Regions from separate parts of the Paenibacillus sp. FSL K6-1558 genome, predicted to be linked through region 3. Evidence: riboswitches for the same ligand, from Rfam matches in the RefSeq annotation. Region 3 holds a riboswitch; each other region holds the start of a gene.
What was found. A riboswitch is a leader RNA that binds a small molecule or an ion and turns the genes downstream of it on or off. The one in region 3 is predicted to bind thiamine pyrophosphate.
Positions count from the first base shown of each region.

Region 1 (4,215 bases), 3.3 Mb from region 3:
TTGGGTAGCAGGCCGAAGCCGAACCAGATCAGCAGGAGCGGTGCAAGTGCGATGGTCGGGATATTTTGACTAAGAATAAGTAGTGGATACAAAGCTGACTTCAGAAAAGGGATCAGATGCAGTACCATGGCAATGAACAGACCGACCGCTGTCCCGGCGACAAATCCGATAAGGGTTAGCTGAATCGTTGCAGAGGCGTGCATACCCAATCGGTCAGCCTGAGACGCCGCTTCGCGAGCGATATCGGACGGGGCGGGCAACATCCATTTCTCAATGTGGAATAGGGAGACGGCCCCTTGCCATATCGCAATAAAGAGAATAACCGCCACGAGGGGCGGCCATACACTTTTGAAATAGGTAGACATTAGCGATATTTCTCCGTCAGTGTATCCATGCTGAATCCGTCCGGGCTATGTGCGATTTTGATCTGGGAGATGATGCTTGGACTACCAGCTTCCACAAGTACCTCGTGCATTTTGCGAACAACCTCCAGCAGTTCATCCAGTTCGCCTTCCATGGTGGTATCTAGCGCATTGACCTGATATTTCAGGCCGGATTGCTGAATGACTTCAATGGCGCGGTCTACGTATGGATATGAGTTCTCGCCGTTCGGTGTTTTGGGAATAACCTGAATACTGAGTAATGTACTTGCCATGAGAGATTAATGCTCCTTTCGGGTGTGGATGGATAAGTAGATATGGTCGTTGTACACTGTAACACTCCGATGACAGAATAACCTTCCAATCGCTGTTATCCCCAGATTTTTTGATTCCCTTTTCCAAAGGGGAAAATCCGCTTTTTCAGGTTTTTTCTGTACTCTCCGTTTCTTGTGTACAAAAAATTCAACTTATCCATTAAGCTGTGGAAAAAATTCAAGAGAAAGCGCGCTTATGAGGTGGTTTTCCTTAGAAAACCTTATAAGCGTTGACTTCTTCAATTTTTTTCTGCCCTCTTCGTTCAAAACGTGTAAATATCAAAGTTCATGGTTACAGTTAGATTTAATATTACTGTGGTAAAAATTCATTGGTGTATGCTTTCGTTACATCAATCTCTTTATCCAGCAGTTTCTTGCTGAACATCCAGTCGGTGTAGTTCTTCCATACGTCTTCCTTTTGTTCACCCCAGCGCGGGGCATCATCTTTGTATTTCGGGCTGAGCCACTTTTGGCTTGCGAGTACTAATTCTTTGTCCAGGTCGGGAACAGCTTTGATCAAAATGTTCGCTGCTTCTTCAGGGTGATCAATCGCATATTGATATCCTTCAGAAGTGGCCTTCAGGAAAGCCTTCACCAGTTCAGGGTCTTTCTGAATCGTCTGTTCATTGGTCACGAGTACAGGGGTGTAGTAATCCAGCGCTTTGGCATAATCCTTCACATATAACATGTCAATCGGTTCTCCACGTAATTCAGCCTCAATTCCTGTCCAGGCATAGAAAATCCACGCAAAGTCGATGTCCCGTTTCACAGCTGTGAAGAAGTCGGCATCGCCCATGTTAATCTTTTTGACTTTGGATACGTCAGCACTTTCGCCCTCCATAATGGATTGCATCACCGCTTCTTCCACTGGGGAACCCCAGCCGCCGTAAGTTTTACCTTCAAAGTCTTTGGGTGATTTGATCTTACGATCCACTGGAGCGGCAAAACCGGATGTATTATGCTGAATAACTGCGGCAATCGACACAAGGGGAACGTCCTGCGTACGCGCCTGAGTTACACTTTCCTGATAACTGACGCCAAACGGTACCTCACCCGAAGCAACCATCGTATCCGCACCGCCGGCTCCTGGCTGTACAATCTCCACATTTAAACCTGCTGCTTTATAAAAACCTTGGTCCACCGCTGCATACAGACCGGTATGATTCGTATTTGGAGTCCAGTCGAGCACGACCTTTACATCTTTCAGTGCAGTACCGCTCCCCTGATTGGTTTGGTCCGAACCTGTCGCACCTTGCTGCTCTGTTGGAGCGGCTTCTTTGCCACCACATGCAGCTACGGTAACGAGTAGCACACACATGAGTAACATTCCCATCGTTTTACGCCATTTCATCGTGTTTCTCTCCTTCGGTATGTCCGGCCGGATGGCACGGGGGTACTCCTTGGCTTCATATCCAATCCCTTTGCATAAATCGACGAATTTATACTCGCGGGTTATCCGAATAACGTCATTTTTCTGTTTCTGCATGTCAAAAGAAAACAAAAAAAGCGCCCCGTAATCCGGGACGCGTGCAGGCGTGAGAGAGTGGCGTTCAGCTTATAGCTGTGCCGTTGCAATATACTCCGATTCCTACGCTGGCATGATCCAGATCAGGTCTAAGGGTTAGTATCTTGATGGGATACACTCTCAGCCGGCCAATTCCGACTCCCCTGGGAAACTATGAAGTTACGGGCATTACTAGGTGTAATTATAGGCCAGTGACAGGATTGTGTCTACATAAGTTGGACTAAAAATATTTTCACAGAATGTTCACTTATGTGAGGGTAGCCCGATTGTCTATAATGATCCAAGTTACAGAAAGGATGAGTGTATTGTCAGTACGCAAGAAACAACAAGTGATTTTTGGACTTATGATGTGTACAGGAATGGTCGTAGTGATGATGACCTTCAATCTATGGCATACGGGGATGTTAAGTCAGATGTCCGTGCTGCAGCTATTGCTCCAATTTGTGATCTGTTTTGCCATCGCCTTTTTGGTGGAGTCGTTCATCGTGGGACCGATAGCGAGAAAAATCACATTTTCCTTCTCATTTGCGAAGTCGAGTAAAATTAGAGGTGTAGTTACGATGTCCTTTTTCATGGTAATCGGCATGGTTTTGCTCATGTCTTTATATGGCATCATTACAGCCTATACTGCAGGTCAGCTAGAAGGAGATTCCGTAATCAATGCGTATCTTCATACGATTGTACGTAACTTCGGTCTGGCATTGCCTTATCAGTTGATTGTACTCGGGCCGCTAGTGCGTTATGTATTTGGCAAGTTGTTCAAGGGACCAGTAGCCGTTGTGTCGGTTTAAATCATCGTATCGTTATCCATCATAACAAAAGTATTTCCTGGGCAATCCTGTGGTTTAAGAAGTTCTAGCGTAAGCGATCCAAAACAAAATACCAATAACCACAGCGGCAATAATGATCGTAGTGAAAACTCCGCTCAACCATGAACCTCGCTGGGCTTGGCGGGCAAGTTCATCTGCTCTTTGTTTGGCGGCTTCGCCCTCGGATGAATTCAGATGGTTTGGGTCCATATTCATAAAGCAATCACCCCTTGGTGTTTTAGAAGTTATTTCAATTGTACTTGATCCAGCTTTGGAAAGATACGTAAACGGGCATATATGAGTTGCAATGTTGTTCTGTCTTCGTATATACTGAGAAACACAATTACAGATCGGATCATGCCGTTGAAGAGAATCCAACTCAGAGGCGTTTTCGCCAGGGAGCGAATTGAAACTATCCCAAGTTAACCGGAACCGCCCGTTATCGCGGACCAAGAGGCTGATCAGGAGATTTGAACTGATTTGGCAAGTTGGGTGGCACCGCGAGCAGAGCGCTCCTCGTCCCAAGGGATGAGGGCGCTCTTTGTATTTTTTTAGCCAAAGGAGACGGTGATCATGTTAGACATGAAGTGGGTTCGGGCACATGCAGAAGAGGTTCAGGCGGCGGCACACGGGAAAAAGATCAAGGTTGATATTGCTGTGTTACTACAGCGGGATGACGAGCGCAAGGCACTTTTGCAGCAAACGGAAGAAGCGCGTCGTCAGCGTAATACACTATCGGCTGAGATCGGGAAGCTTATGCAGTCGGGTGAGCGTGAGCAAGCGGAGAAGATGCGGGCACAGGTTAAACAATTGAATGAACAGCTGGAGCAAGAGGAAGCCAAGCTGGCGGTAATCCAGGAGGAAGTGACCAGACTGCAAAGGCTGGTGCCTAATATCGTGTCGCCAGATACGCCTGTGGGCTTGTCGGATGAAGATAATGTAGAGCTACGGCGAGTGGGAGAGCTACCTGTGTTTGACTACGAGGCCAGAGATCATGTCGAGCTGGGAGAGATGCACGAACTGATCGACATTCCGCGCGGCGTGAAGATCGGTGGAACGCGAAGCTATGTATTGAAGGGGGCAGGTCTGTTGTTACACCGGGCGGTACAGCAACTTGCACTGGACCTGTTGCTGAAGCAGGGATTCACCCCGCTGGAGGTTCCACTCATGGTCAGGGAGGATACACT
Region 1 covers NZ_JBBOCV010000001.1:4,292,145-4,296,359, forward strand. Annotated here, with positions in the region: gene MHI38_RS18670 (ABC transporter permease) at 1-365, opposite strand, end outside; gene MHI38_RS18675 (MTH1187 family thiamine-binding protein) at 365-655, opposite strand; gene MHI38_RS18680 (ABC transporter substrate-binding protein) at 1,005-2,045, opposite strand; TPP riboswitch at 2,262-2,374, opposite strand; gene MHI38_RS18685 (hypothetical protein) at 2,516-3,010, shown strand; gene MHI38_RS18690 (hypothetical protein) at 3,065-3,244, opposite strand; gene serS (serine--tRNA ligase) at 3,602-4,215, shown strand, end outside.
Region 1: it holds a riboswitch for thiamine pyrophosphate, as region 3 does, so the genes downstream of both, MHI38_RS18680 (ABC transporter substrate-binding protein) here and MHI38_RS03990 (thiamine phosphate synthase) in region 3, are expected to answer to the same signal.

Region 2 (4,215 bases), 3.6 Mb from region 3:
ACAGCGTATCCGGCTCCAGCAGGAATGTACTGTCCAGAATCATGGCATCCACTTCTTTGGTTAGCAGTCCGGTTTGCAGAGCCGTGCCTGCTCCCATGGAAAATCCCCAGACGACCAGCTCCTGTGCTCCGCGCTGTTTAGCAAACTGAATAGCTCCCAGCAATTGCTGAGACTCAGCCTTACCACCTGTTGCTACCGCTCGGTTGACCTGAGAGGCAAAGCCGTAATCGAACATCACCACATTAAACCCGAGCTGGTGCGCGTAATGGGCGAGGTCATACATAGGCACCCAGGTTTCCTCCCGATTGGCTCCATAACCGTGGCTGAAGATGATGGTTTTGCCCGTATCGGTATTCGCAGGGATATACCAGCCTTGCATGGTTCTGCTACCGTCGGCCGCAGGGAATGTAATGTCCTCATATTTCATGTTTTTGGCCTGCATCGGGTTCGAAAACACCGGTGCGACCGTAGGGTTGGAGAGCACCCAAGCAATATAACCGTGTAAGGCAATAAAACAAAACAACAGAAAAAATACAACGGAGAGCAGCAACGCTACGACAATATGTTTGAACCGAATCAGCCTCGGTGACAACGAAGAGGGCAGATCGGACACTTTGGTATGCAGCGGGGCTTCGCTCTGGGATGTCGGATACATGCACGCCCCTCCTTTGAGTTTCGGTTGAGGATTAATATGGACAAGATCATAACGATATGAAAAATAGCATATAGGTACTTTTTAGCACGTATTCATGAAGATGGCATCCTAATGCTAAAGTCACGCTTTTGATATTTTATCTGAATTGGTTTCTATCTTTATCGTATGTCCCGATATAGTCAAAGTCAATTGATTGGAGGTATTTGTTACGCAATTGTTATATAGTTCTTAAGATGTAGAGGTAACAATTCCATAGTGTGTAAATTACAGGAGATTACGATGTGCCAATTGGATATCCTTGTTCATTTATTTGTTTTCAGATCATCTTCAAAACGGTTCTTTTTGGTTTACAGATGAGACCGTTTCTCATATAATTTATGTAACCAAGTTTCATGTGATGAAACATGAGGGGGGCATCATGCCATGGAAGACCGCAAGTTAACCGTCCGGGCTGTAGAACGGGCGCTGGATATATTATTATGTTTTACCACGCGCAGTGATCTTGGACTCACCGAAATTGCTAGTCAGATCGGTTTACACAAAAGCACGGTACATCGATTGATGGCTACACTGGAGGATCGGGGGTTCGTAATACGTGATGCGGCAACCGAGAAGTATCGGCTAGGTATTCGAATCTGGGAGCTGTCAGCGCATATGTCACGTAGTGACGATCCTGCAATTTTGCTGTTACCTGCAATGGAGAGGCTGCGTGATCGCTTGGGCGAAACCGTAAGTCTCTACCTTCGTGATGGCGGTGAACGGATTCGGATTCAGGCTGTGCAGAGTGATCAGGCGATTCGGCGGGTTGCACCTGTAGGGGTCAGACTGCCGCTTTCCGTAGGAGCCTCCAGCAAAGTATTAATGGCTTTTGCCGCTGATGAGGATCGGGAGGAACTGATGAACGGCCCGGAATGGCCAGTATTTATCGATCCGGCCGTCTATCTGGCACAGATGGAAGACATTCGAGTGAGTGGCTACGCAACCAGCTATGAGGAACGCGAGCCGGGAGCTGCCGCTGTGTCTGTGCCAATTATGGATCGCAGAGGCAACATTGCAGCAGCGCTTTCCGTGTCTGGACCTGTTAGCAGGCTCTCGCAAGAGACATTACATGAGTACGCGCCTGTGTTGAAAGAAGCAGCTGTACAAATGGGACTTATGTTGCCATAGGGGAAGGCTCTTGCATGAAGTTTTGCTCGAAGGGAATTTCCCCTCTGGAATATTAAGGTTGAATTTAAGCCCAGATTACGCTACTCTGTAATGGACGACCCAGCGGGGTCGGTTGAATGTCATATTTTAAGTTGAACAGCGGCTTGATTGTCGCAATACGTTTACGTTACTGGGGGAGTCCGAATTGTCCGGACTGAGACGGGATCGCATGAGATCCCGGACCCTTTGCACCTGATCTGGATCATACCAGCGTAGGGAAGTAATCGGCCATATGACCACAGACACCACAGACGTTAACCCGGGATCCATGCTGTATTGCAGCAGGTGGCCCTTGTTGCGTGTATGGTGATGGACATTAGTCGGTTCCTTCGGAACCGGCTTTTTTTATTTACAGCGGCAAGCAGAGATTCAGTTGTTGTGTTTCACCTTGGAAGTGACAGCACAATAATTGCGGCATATATGCCTGGACTTCTAAGAGAAGTGATCTCGTGTTTCGTGTTCATGCTGATTGTACATAAAAGTTGTCTTTTGGATCATTCTAGCTGCTTATGCAGGGTCAATCCTGCTGTGCTTCTGTGCTCTGCTTTTTCCAGACAGGTGTGGTAAGTCAAAGCTGTCACATTGGTGGACGATATGGGCAAATGAAGATCACAGAGGAGGAAACAGGAGACATGAATACAGGTAACCAAAAGGAGCAACAGACGGGAATAGAGGAAACAGGGCGCGATGGTCATCCGGTGGAAAAGAAAACCGGAGCGGCTGGAGGGGTACAACCCTTCCCGGGCAGCCGCAAAGTCTACATTCAGGGCTCACGACCGGACATTGCTGTACCGGAGCGTGAAATTGCCCTTCATGATACGAATACTCCCCAAGGGGTGGAGCATAATGAGCCGCTGCGTGTCTACGATACGAGCGGCCCGATGACCGATCCCGAATTCCAGATGGATATTCGGAAGGGATTACCTGCGCTCCGAAATCACTGGATTATGGAGCGCGGTGACGTTGAAGCATATGAGGGCCGCGCAGTGAAGCCGGAGGATAACGGATTGAAGGCGGGAGGACGGAGAGCCGGGGCAGAGGAGTACCCGGGATTCCGCGGTCAACCGCTACGTGCTCAGGCTGGACGCTCTGTCACACAGATGCATTATGCAAGGCAGGGCTTGATTACGCCCGAGATGGAGTACGCCGCTATTCGTGAAGGCGTAGAGCCTGAATTCGTGCGGCAGGAGCTGGCGAGCGGCCGGGCTATTCTTCCATCCAACATCAATCACCCGGAGAGTGAGCCGATGCTGATTGGGCGTCATTTTCACGTGAAGATCAACGCCAACATAGGTAATTCCGCTGTATCTTCCTCTATCGAGGAGGAGGTGGAGAAGATGACCTGGGCTGTTCGCTGGGGATCGGATACGGTAATGGATCTCTCCACGGGCAAAGACATTCATACCACACGGGAATGGATCATCCGTAACTCCCCAGTGCCGATTGGTACGGTGCCGCTCTATCAGGCGCTGGAGAAGGTAAATGGCGAGGCGGAGGCCCTCACTTGGGAGTTGTACCGGGATACGCTGATTGAACAGGCGGAGCAGGGCGTGGACTATTTTACAATTCATGCGGGTGTGTTGCTCCGATATATTCCGATGACAGCGAAACGGATGACGGGAATAGTGTCTAGAGGTGGGTCCATTATGGCGGCGTGGTGCCTGGCACATCATCAGGAGAACTTTTTGTACACCCATTTTGAAGAAATCTGCGAGATTATGAAAAGGTATGACGTTGCTTTCTCCCTCGGGGACGGACTGCGTCCAGGTAGCATCTACGATGCCAACGATGAAGCACAGATGGCGGAGCTCGCCACACTTGGGGAATTAACGCAGATTGCATGGAAGCATGATGTGCAGGTGATGATTGAAGGGCCGGGGCATGTGCCGATGCACAAGATCAAGGAGAATGTGGATTTGCAGATGGAGATCTGCCAGGAAGCGCCGTTTTATACGCTCGGGCCACTGACCACAGACATCGCACCGGGATATGATCATATTACGTCTGCGATTGGGGCGGCGATGATTGGCTGGTTTGGTACGTCTATGCTCTGCTATGTCACTCCAAAGGAGCATCTGGGGCTTCCGAACAAGGATGATGTACGTGAAGGGGTTATCGCTTATAAAATAGCTGCCCATGCCGCAGACCTAGCCAAAGGCCACCCACGCGCTCAGCGCCGGGATGATGCACTGTCGAAGGCACGCTTCGAGTTCCGCTGGAGAGATCAGTTTAACCTGTCACTTGACCCGGAACGGGCACTGTCTTACCACGATGAGACGTTACCCGCAGAAGGGGCGAAGGAAGCACATTTCTGTTCCATGTGCGGACCGAAGTTCTGCAGTATGCGCATCACG
Region 2 covers NZ_JBBOCV010000001.1:4,511,318-4,515,532, forward strand. Annotated here, with positions in the region: gene MHI38_RS19675 (alpha/beta hydrolase) at 1-655, opposite strand, end outside; gene MHI38_RS19680 (IclR family transcriptional regulator) at 1,079-1,822, shown strand; TPP riboswitch at 1,984-2,097, shown strand; gene thiC (phosphomethylpyrimidine synthase ThiC) at 2,494-4,215, shown strand, end outside.
Region 2: it holds a riboswitch for thiamine pyrophosphate, as region 3 does, so the genes downstream of both, thiC (phosphomethylpyrimidine synthase ThiC) here and MHI38_RS03990 (thiamine phosphate synthase) in region 3, are expected to answer to the same signal.

Region 3 (4,215 bases):
GGAAATAGCATTAATTTCACACTTGAAGGTTATGTGTATGCTTATGATGCTGGTGCAGAAAAATGGATCGAAGGATTTCAGCAGGAGCTAGCGTCGAATTCCACGATTCCATTGCTTCAGGACTCTACAACTTTTGAACAGGTACGGCGTAGCCGGATCGTGACCCGAATACAGGAAGAGCTTGCAGACGTAATCAATCGACATAATGAATTTGCCAGGAGAAATGGTGTCGCTTATCTATTCACGATGCCTTTAGTCTCGCAGGAAGATTGGTACAATTCGATCAATGATACGGGTATTATGGCTTTTATACAGGGGATCGCTGTAGGGGGTCAGAAGATTAACAATTATGCCATTGGTGGAGGCCGGCTAGTCAAAAAAACAGCGATCATTGGCGGGATTGATCCCGAAACAGGCATAAAATATCATTATCCTGCCACCTGTAACCCCGGTTTTCGTGCTGAAGAGGTGTTTACAACTGCAAGACAGGCAGCGGCCAGAGGTTATTTCGAATATGATTGCTTCGCGCAAGTGTCATTACTTTCAGAAAAGACTGAACCTGTGCTAGAATAGGGTTTTGGAACGTGAACTAAAAGTAATGTATATAGATAGGAGCAGTCTCATCTTATGAGTTTATTGTCAGTAGAGAACGTCAGTCACAATTTTGGAGACCGTACGTTATTTAAAAATGTTTCGTTTCGTCTGCTTGCTGGAGAACGAGTGGGTCTGGTTGGGGCTAATGGTGCCGGAAAATCAACCCTAATGAATATTCTCACCGGAAAATTGCTTAAGGATAGCGGTAAAGTGGAATGGACGCCAAAAGTTCGATATGGCTATTTGGATCAACATACGAAGTTAACACCGGGCAAGACCATTCGTGATGTGCTTAAAGATGCTTTTTTGCCGCTACTGGAACTGGAGAAGCAAATGATGGCCATTACGGATCAGATGGCTGATGCCGATTCAGACAAACTTGAGCAGTTGCTTGAAGAAATGGGAGATATTCAGGAACAGCTTGAACAGGGCGATTTTTATCTGATTGATGTGAAAGTGGAAGAAATGGCAAACGGTTTGGGATTAAATGCAATTGGCCTTGATCGGGATGTTGCGGCTCTCAGTGGTGGACAACGTACGAAAGTCCTGCTTGCAAAATTGTTGTTGGAGAAACCCACTGCCCTTTTGTTGGATGAGCCGACAAATTATCTGGATGTAGAGCATATTGAGTGGCTAACTAGATATTTGAAAGACTACCCATATGCTTTTCTATTGATTTCCCATGATACAGAGTTCATGAATGAAGTGGTTAATGTCATTTATCATCTGGAATTTGCTAAATTGACGCGTTATGCGGCCAACTATGAGAAATTTCTTGAAATGGCAGATATGCAGAAAGCACAGCATATTGATGCCTATGAGAAGCAACAGGAATACATCAAAAAGCAGGAAGATTTCATTCAACGCAACAAAGCTCGAGCTTCGACCTCTGGTCGAGCGAAAAGCCGGGAAAAACAACTTGGAAAGGTCGAGCGAATTGATCGACCAGACGAAGCAGCAAAACCAGCATTTAAGTTCAAGGATGCCCGCGCAAGCAGCAAAACCGTTTTTGAAGGTATTGATTTTGAGATCGGTTATACGTATCCATTACTACCTAAGATGACCATGACGATTGAACGTGGTGAAAAGATCGCGATTGTGGGGTGCAACGGGGTAGGTAAATCAACACTGCTTAAAACGATCTTGGGTAAAATAGCGCCAATTAGCGGAAAAACGTTTCTTGGAGATTATTTGGAGACGGCATACTTTGAACAGGAAGTACGAGCCGGGAATATTACACCGATCGATGATGTATGGAACGAGTTTTCACATCTAACGCAGAACGAGGTGCGAGGACATCTTGCACGTTGCGGGCTCAAAAATGAGCATATTACGCGTCCGCTTAACATGCTGAGCGGGGGAGAGCAAGCCAAAGTCCGTTTGTGCAAACTGTTGATGCGGGAGAGCAACTGGGTCTTGTTTGATGAGCCGACGAACCATCTGGATGTAACGGCGAAGGCTGAGCTACAGCGGGCACTGAAGGAATATAAAGGAACCGTTTTGCTTGTATCGCACGAACCGGATTTTTATGAAGGCTGGGTCACCAAAACGTGGGATGTAGAAGAGTGGTCCGAAAAAGCACGATGACAAAAAAAACCGGTTGTGGTAATATAGGCTACAACTTCATATGAACACTAGGGGGGCCGCACGATGCGGCTGAGATGGAAGAATGCGATTCCGGACCCTTTGCACCTGATCTGGATCATACCAGCGTAGGGAAGTGGCGCGTTTCAGCGAAAGCGATAGTAAATGATTCTAACGTAAGAACAGGATCTTATTACATCGTGATGCCAAGCGGTTCAATATCAAAATAAACAGTTATAGATTTGACTATCAAACTGTTTAACAGGTATTTGTCAGACGCTTGTGATTGAACTGAACCTTTGTTTATACGCAGCCACTCCCCTACGGGAGTGGCTTTTTTGGTTTTATATTTGTCATTACTACTTCTCCAAGCCTGTAGCTGAAAGGAGCGAGAACGAGACTGCATACCTTGATGTTTGATTATGATGCTCATGAATCAGGTAAAACTTCAACAGACCAGTGGTACAAGCGGACAGATAAATCTGTACCAACCTGTGGACTAGAGAAAGACTTTTTTGAGTTACATGTGATATCTACGAATAAAGCGGAACAGTCAGTCATGTTGAAGGCAGCCAAAGATATTTGGCCTTATGTGCATTACATTCATATCCGGGAAAGGCAACTCTCGCAACAGGAATGTTTTAACTGGGCCAAATTGATGGTAGAAGCGGGTGTTCCAGCTTCCCGCATTGTAATCAACGGTGCGAACCTATATTCGTCAGGCTATTTTTATCAAGGGGTACATTGGAGCCAAGATATGCTGGAAAGGGCAAAAGTAATGGTAAAGCCGGAGAACAAGCATGATTTGAGGCTCCGGTTGGGGATATCGGTGCATTCGTTGCATGAAGCGAGAATTGCCGAAGAGTATGGCGCGGATTACCTTTTTTTCGGGCATGTGTACGCAAGTGCAAGCAAACCGGATTCTGTAGCGAGGGGATTAGATGCGTTATCGGAAGTGTGCTCCAGTGTCAAGGTGCCTGTTATTGCAATTGGGGGGATTCAGCCGGATAACATTCGGGCCGTCAGGTCTGCGGGAGCCAGGGGTGCTGCTGTGATCTCAAGTGTGTTAAAACATGCAAACCCTGCTCATGCTGTTGCGCTTCTTAAACAGGCTGTGGAAGCGGTGAAGTGAATGTTTCTCGCTCAAAAAGTTGGAAATGACGCCAACCTAATAAGATCGGAATGTTGTTCAAACAAGGAGATGACAAAATGGTACAGAGAGGACCGAGTCAACCCGAGGAAGTGATCGACTCATCGTGTGAACAAGATAAGTTTAAGCGGCTACCGCTATCCGAAACTTTAACTAAGAAACCAGAAACCTTTCATGCAGAAACAATCATTGTGGGCGGTGGAGTCATAGGCTGTGCGATTGCTTTTGAACTGGCATCCCGAGGTCAGGAAGTACTGCTTGTTGAGCAGTCGGAGATTGCTAGCGGAGCTTCATGTGCAGCTGCCGGCATGCTGGCAGCAGATAGTGAGGATTTTGCTCATCCACTCATGGCACAAGCCGCATATGACAGTAGGGAATTACTTCATAAGCACAAAGAGCAAATATCCGCTTTAACAGGTATGGATCTTGGCTTAAGGCGCAACGGATTTATCACACCGTTTCGTTCATACGGTGATCTAAGTAAATACAAGGATAAACGAAATACCACTTCGGGGGTGCAACAACTTTGGTGGGATCGAAGCACAGTGCAACGAGAAGCGTTATGGTTGAATCGGGATACGTACGGTGCTTATTACCGATCATTGGAGAGCGAAGTGTTGCCCGTGTCATTGACAAGAGCTTATGCGATCTCAGCTGAAATGATGGGTGCCCGCATTTTGGAAGGAGTTCAAGATGTTCGGCTGATCGTAGATAAGCATGGTGTTCAAGGGATTAAAACGGCTAAGGGAGAGATGTGTTGCAAACATATCATCATAGCTGCTGGTTTACACGGGGAGCAACTCATGCATCAAGTGGGGATCGTTTTGCCTTCAAGTCCGGTGAAAGGTGAAATGTTGGCCGTTCGGTTTACTACAGATCAGGCTGGA
Region 3 covers NZ_JBBOCV010000001.1:960,302-964,516, reverse strand. Annotated here, with positions in the region: gene MHI38_RS04000 (hypothetical protein) at 1-573, shown strand, start outside; gene MHI38_RS03995 (ABC-F family ATP-binding cassette domain-containing protein) at 628-2,181, shown strand; TPP riboswitch at 2,221-2,330, shown strand; gene MHI38_RS03990 (thiamine phosphate synthase) at 2,591-3,310, shown strand; gene thiO (glycine oxidase ThiO) at 3,388-4,215, shown strand, end outside.

Region 4 (4,215 bases), 3.8 Mb from region 3:
CCTGCTTCCTGCGGGTGATCGCAGCGAGCTGTGCAGTCGCCGCGTGCACATCGGCCGCGCCCGCGATGGCGGAGATGACGGCTACGCCGTCGGCTCCAGCCGCCATCACGGCGGCCGCGGTATCGGGCGTAATGCCGCCGATACCGACCACCGGAACTGCGATGCCTGCGGCGCGCAGTTCCGCAACCCCGGCGGGGCCCAGCACAGCGTGGGCATCCGCTTTGGAGCGCGTCGGGTACATCGGCCCGACGCCAAGATAGTCTGCGCCCGCCTGCACGGCACGGCGGGCTTCAAGGGCGGAGTGGGCGGATACGCCAAGCATCCGCCCTTCTCCAATGCGGGCGCGTACCAGCGCCGCGTCCGCATCGTCCTGGCCGACGTGCACACCGTCGGCCTCCACCGCCACAGCCAGCTCCACATCATCGTTCACGATGAACGGTATCCCGTGCTGGCTGCACACCTCACGAAGCCGCAGCGCAAGCGTTCTGCGGGCTTCGCCTGCCTGTGCACCAGTTCCCTTCTCTCGGAACTGGAACAGCGTGATGCCGCCAGTGATCGCCTGGCGGAGCACCTCCACCGGGTCTCGCGTCGTATTGACGCTACCCATCACCAAATACAACTGCAGCGCACGGCGCACCGCTTCCGCATCCCATCTACGCATCAGCGTTCACCCCGCTGTCTGCGCTGGTACGCAAAGTGATTCGTTGGCCCGTGCCCGGTCCCGAATCCCAGCTCATCTTCAATGGCTGCCTGAATGAATGCTCGCGCGGTCGTAACGGCAGCCAGAATAGGGGCACCCTTCGCCAGTTCCGCCGTAATGGCAGCAGAGAACGTGCAGCCGGTTCCATGGGTATGACGTGTCATAACACGAAGGTTCTCCAAATAATGAAAGGAATGCCCGTCATACAGGACATCGATAACCGTACCGCTTCCCGTATCATGTCCTCCTTTAATCAAGGCATATGTTGAACCCATCTGCACCAATTGCTTTGCGGCTTCCTCGCGCTCACTCAGGTTCCGAATCGAACTCCCGATAAGTAGTTCGGCTTCGGGAATGTTAGGTGTGATAACCAAAGCAAGAGGCAGCAGATCTTCCACAAGTGCTTGCACAGCCTCCTGCTGGAGCAGAGGTGCACCTCCTTTGGCAACCATCACGGGATCAATAACCAGATTTGACCAGTCATATTGCTGACATTTTGCCGCAACAAGACGAATAATCTCGGCACTATACAGCATACCTGTCTTGATGGTACGCGGCTGAAAGTCGACTCCCGTTGAATCAAGTTGCTGGGCAATGCCGTCGTAATCAATCGGAAACACGCCTTGAACCCCTGTAGTGTTCTGAGCGGCGATTGCAGTAATGACCGTCATGCCGTATACACCAAGTTCTTGAAAGGTTTTGAGATCTGCCTGAATTCCTGCACCGCCGCCGTTATCAGACCCGGCAATCGTTAACGCTTGAGCAATATTCATCACACACCTCCACGAATCTGACGGATTTGTGCATGCTCGGAGAACAGCGAAGGTGTAATCTGCGCCAGTTGATTTAACAATTCAATCTGGAAGCTGCCTGGCCCCTGATGAGCCGTTCGTGCTGCAGCCTGTTCAGCGGCTACACCGTAGGTTGAGACAGCTTCCACCACACTGTTCAGCATGTCGCGCCCCGGCTCGGCAATCGCTGCAAAAGCACCAATGACTGAGCTTAGCAGACAGCCTGCCCCGGTAACTTGGGTGAGCAATGCATGTCCGTTGCTTGTGAGGAAAGTATGATATCCGTCTGTAATAATGTCGTACTGGCCCGTAATAACGACAATACAGTCAAGTTGTTGCGCGGCCTTCTCCGCAATGCTAATCCGATCACCCTCGCCAACCCCAGCGTCCACACCTTTGATATTCCATGGCACACCAATGACATGGGCCACTTCGGCGACATTGCCTCTTAATACGGTAAGACGAAGCTCACGAACCAGCATTTGTACCGTATCGGTGCGATATGTCGTGGCTCCTGCACCAACAGGATCAAGGACAACAGGCACATGATGTGCATTGGCTGATTGTCCGGCTAGACGTATCGCTTGAACGACCTTTTCATCCAATGTGCCGATGTTCAGAACCACCGCGCCAGCCATTCGAGCGACGTCAGCGACTTCTTCATGAGCATAGGCCATAAACGGAGAGGCTCCGAGGGCAAGCAGACCATTTGCGGTAAAAGGGGCAACCACAAGGTTGGTAATATTATGAACCAAAGGATTGAGTGAACGTACACGTTCAAGATAAGACATCCAAATGACCTCCTTATTTTCAAATGATGGATATGGTTATGAGCGAGACGACTTGCTGAAATACAAAAAAGCCCCGTCCATTTCCGGAGAAATGAACGGAGCTATACGTTTGAACTGAAGTTGATCCCCATCTAGGATAGAGATCCCCTACTGCCAATAAAAGCCGCTCCACTTCCCTCCGCTGGTATAATCCAGATCAGGTTCAAAGGGTCCGAATCGTCGTATTCGTCTCAGCCGCAAGGCTCCCCCAGTGCAAATGTACAAGATATGCAGTTATGTACTCAGCATATATCCATCTTGACTTAATGTAAATAGGGCGAGGATTTAAGCCTTGAAATGGGGATGAAAAATACACTGGACTTTGTTACTGATCCGCTATTCTGATTTACCTTAGCTCGTGAACCCGATATAATGGGGATTGGCTCATATGGCCGTACTACGAATGAGGGCAGGACCGTTGTTCCTCCCGGCAGAATGGGGACCCTGAGTTGAAAACGTTCAAGAAAGTATATATTGAAATTACGAGCATCTGTAATCTGGCATGCAGCTTTTGTCCACAAACGAAGCGAGCCAAAGGATTCATCGACCCTGAAGTCTTTAATAATATATTGGATCAGATCAAACCACACACAAAACATATTTACCTGCACGTCAAAGGGGAACCGCTGCTTCATCCCAAAATTGACCTGTTGCTGGATATGGCTCATGCCAAGGGATTTAAAGTGAACATTACGACCAACGGTACGCTACTGCCAAAGACACAGCATAAATTATTGGGCAAACCTGCACTGAGACAGATGAATTTCTCGCTGCACAGTTTTGACGGTCATGAGGGTTCTACGGATCGTGACGGATACTTGCATAACATCTTGTCTTTTGTTCGTGAAGCGGTGAAACATAACGTCATTGTCTCGTTCCGACTATGGAATCTGACTCAGGATAACTTCACCAATGCTCAGATGAATCGCAATCGGGAGACGCTTGAGGTGCTGGAAAAGGAATTCAATCTGGACTTCCGTATTGAAGAAAAGGTGGTTGCGGGTAGTGGCGTGAAAATTGCACCCAACGTATACCTGAATCAGGACCATGAATTCCAATGGCCAAGCCTCGATGCACCTGAAGATGACGGCAAAGGTTTTTGTCATGCATTACGCAGTCAGGCAGCTGTGCTGGTTGATGGAACCGTGGTTCCATGCTGTTTGGATGGAGAAGGTGTCATCAACCTTGGAAACATCCATGAAAAGTCTTTTTCCGATATTGTGGACGGAGAGCGTGCGAACAATCTGGTATACGGTTTTTCCAAACGGGAAGCTGTAGAAGAACTTTGCCGCAAGTGCGGATACCGGCAGCGCTTTGGAGCAGGAGCCTAAAATCATACGACAGATAACTCAAGTGTGTTATTCGGTAATATTCCGAGTAGCACATTTTTTTATTTATTATTAGGAAAGAATAGGCACCATTTGATTCATGATTTCAACTATTATGTAAAATGATAGTCTATTAATCTTGTTTTTATAAATATACATGGTATTATTATCCTACTGATTATAAAAGGGGGAGTAGTTCAAAAGTTACACTTTTGTGTTAATAACGGACGTTTAAGAGGAGTGTGTCGAGTTTTGAATTTAAAATGGAAAAAGTTTAATCGAAAGTTGTCAGCAGTACTCTCTACATCATTGATTGCCTCTATGTTTTCTATGCAATTGCTAGCCTCGGCGGAAGTGACCTCATCATCTGTAACGTCGTTTAAGGATGTTGAACAATCGTATGCCAAAACAGAAATTACGAAGTTAATTGAAAAAGGCATTTTATCTGGATTTGCGGATGGAACATTTAAACCCTCAGATTCAGTAACACGTGCTCAATTGGCAAAGATTATGGTGGGTGCGCTTCAATTAAAGCCTGACTCTACTGTAGCTAGTTCCTTTAAAGA
Region 4 covers NZ_JBBOCV010000001.1:4,801,682-4,805,896, forward strand. Annotated here, with positions in the region: gene thiE (thiamine phosphate synthase) at 1-661, opposite strand, end outside; gene thiD (bifunctional hydroxymethylpyrimidine kinase/phosphomethylpyrimidine kinase) at 661-1,473, opposite strand; gene thiM (hydroxyethylthiazole kinase) at 1,473-2,282, opposite strand; TPP riboswitch at 2,439-2,541, opposite strand; gene MHI38_RS20835 (radical SAM/SPASM domain-containing protein) at 2,771-3,652, shown strand; gene MHI38_RS20840 (S-layer homology domain-containing protein) at 3,902-4,215, shown strand, end outside.
Region 4: it holds a riboswitch for thiamine pyrophosphate, as region 3 does, so the genes downstream of both, thiM (hydroxyethylthiazole kinase) here and MHI38_RS03990 (thiamine phosphate synthase) in region 3, are expected to answer to the same signal.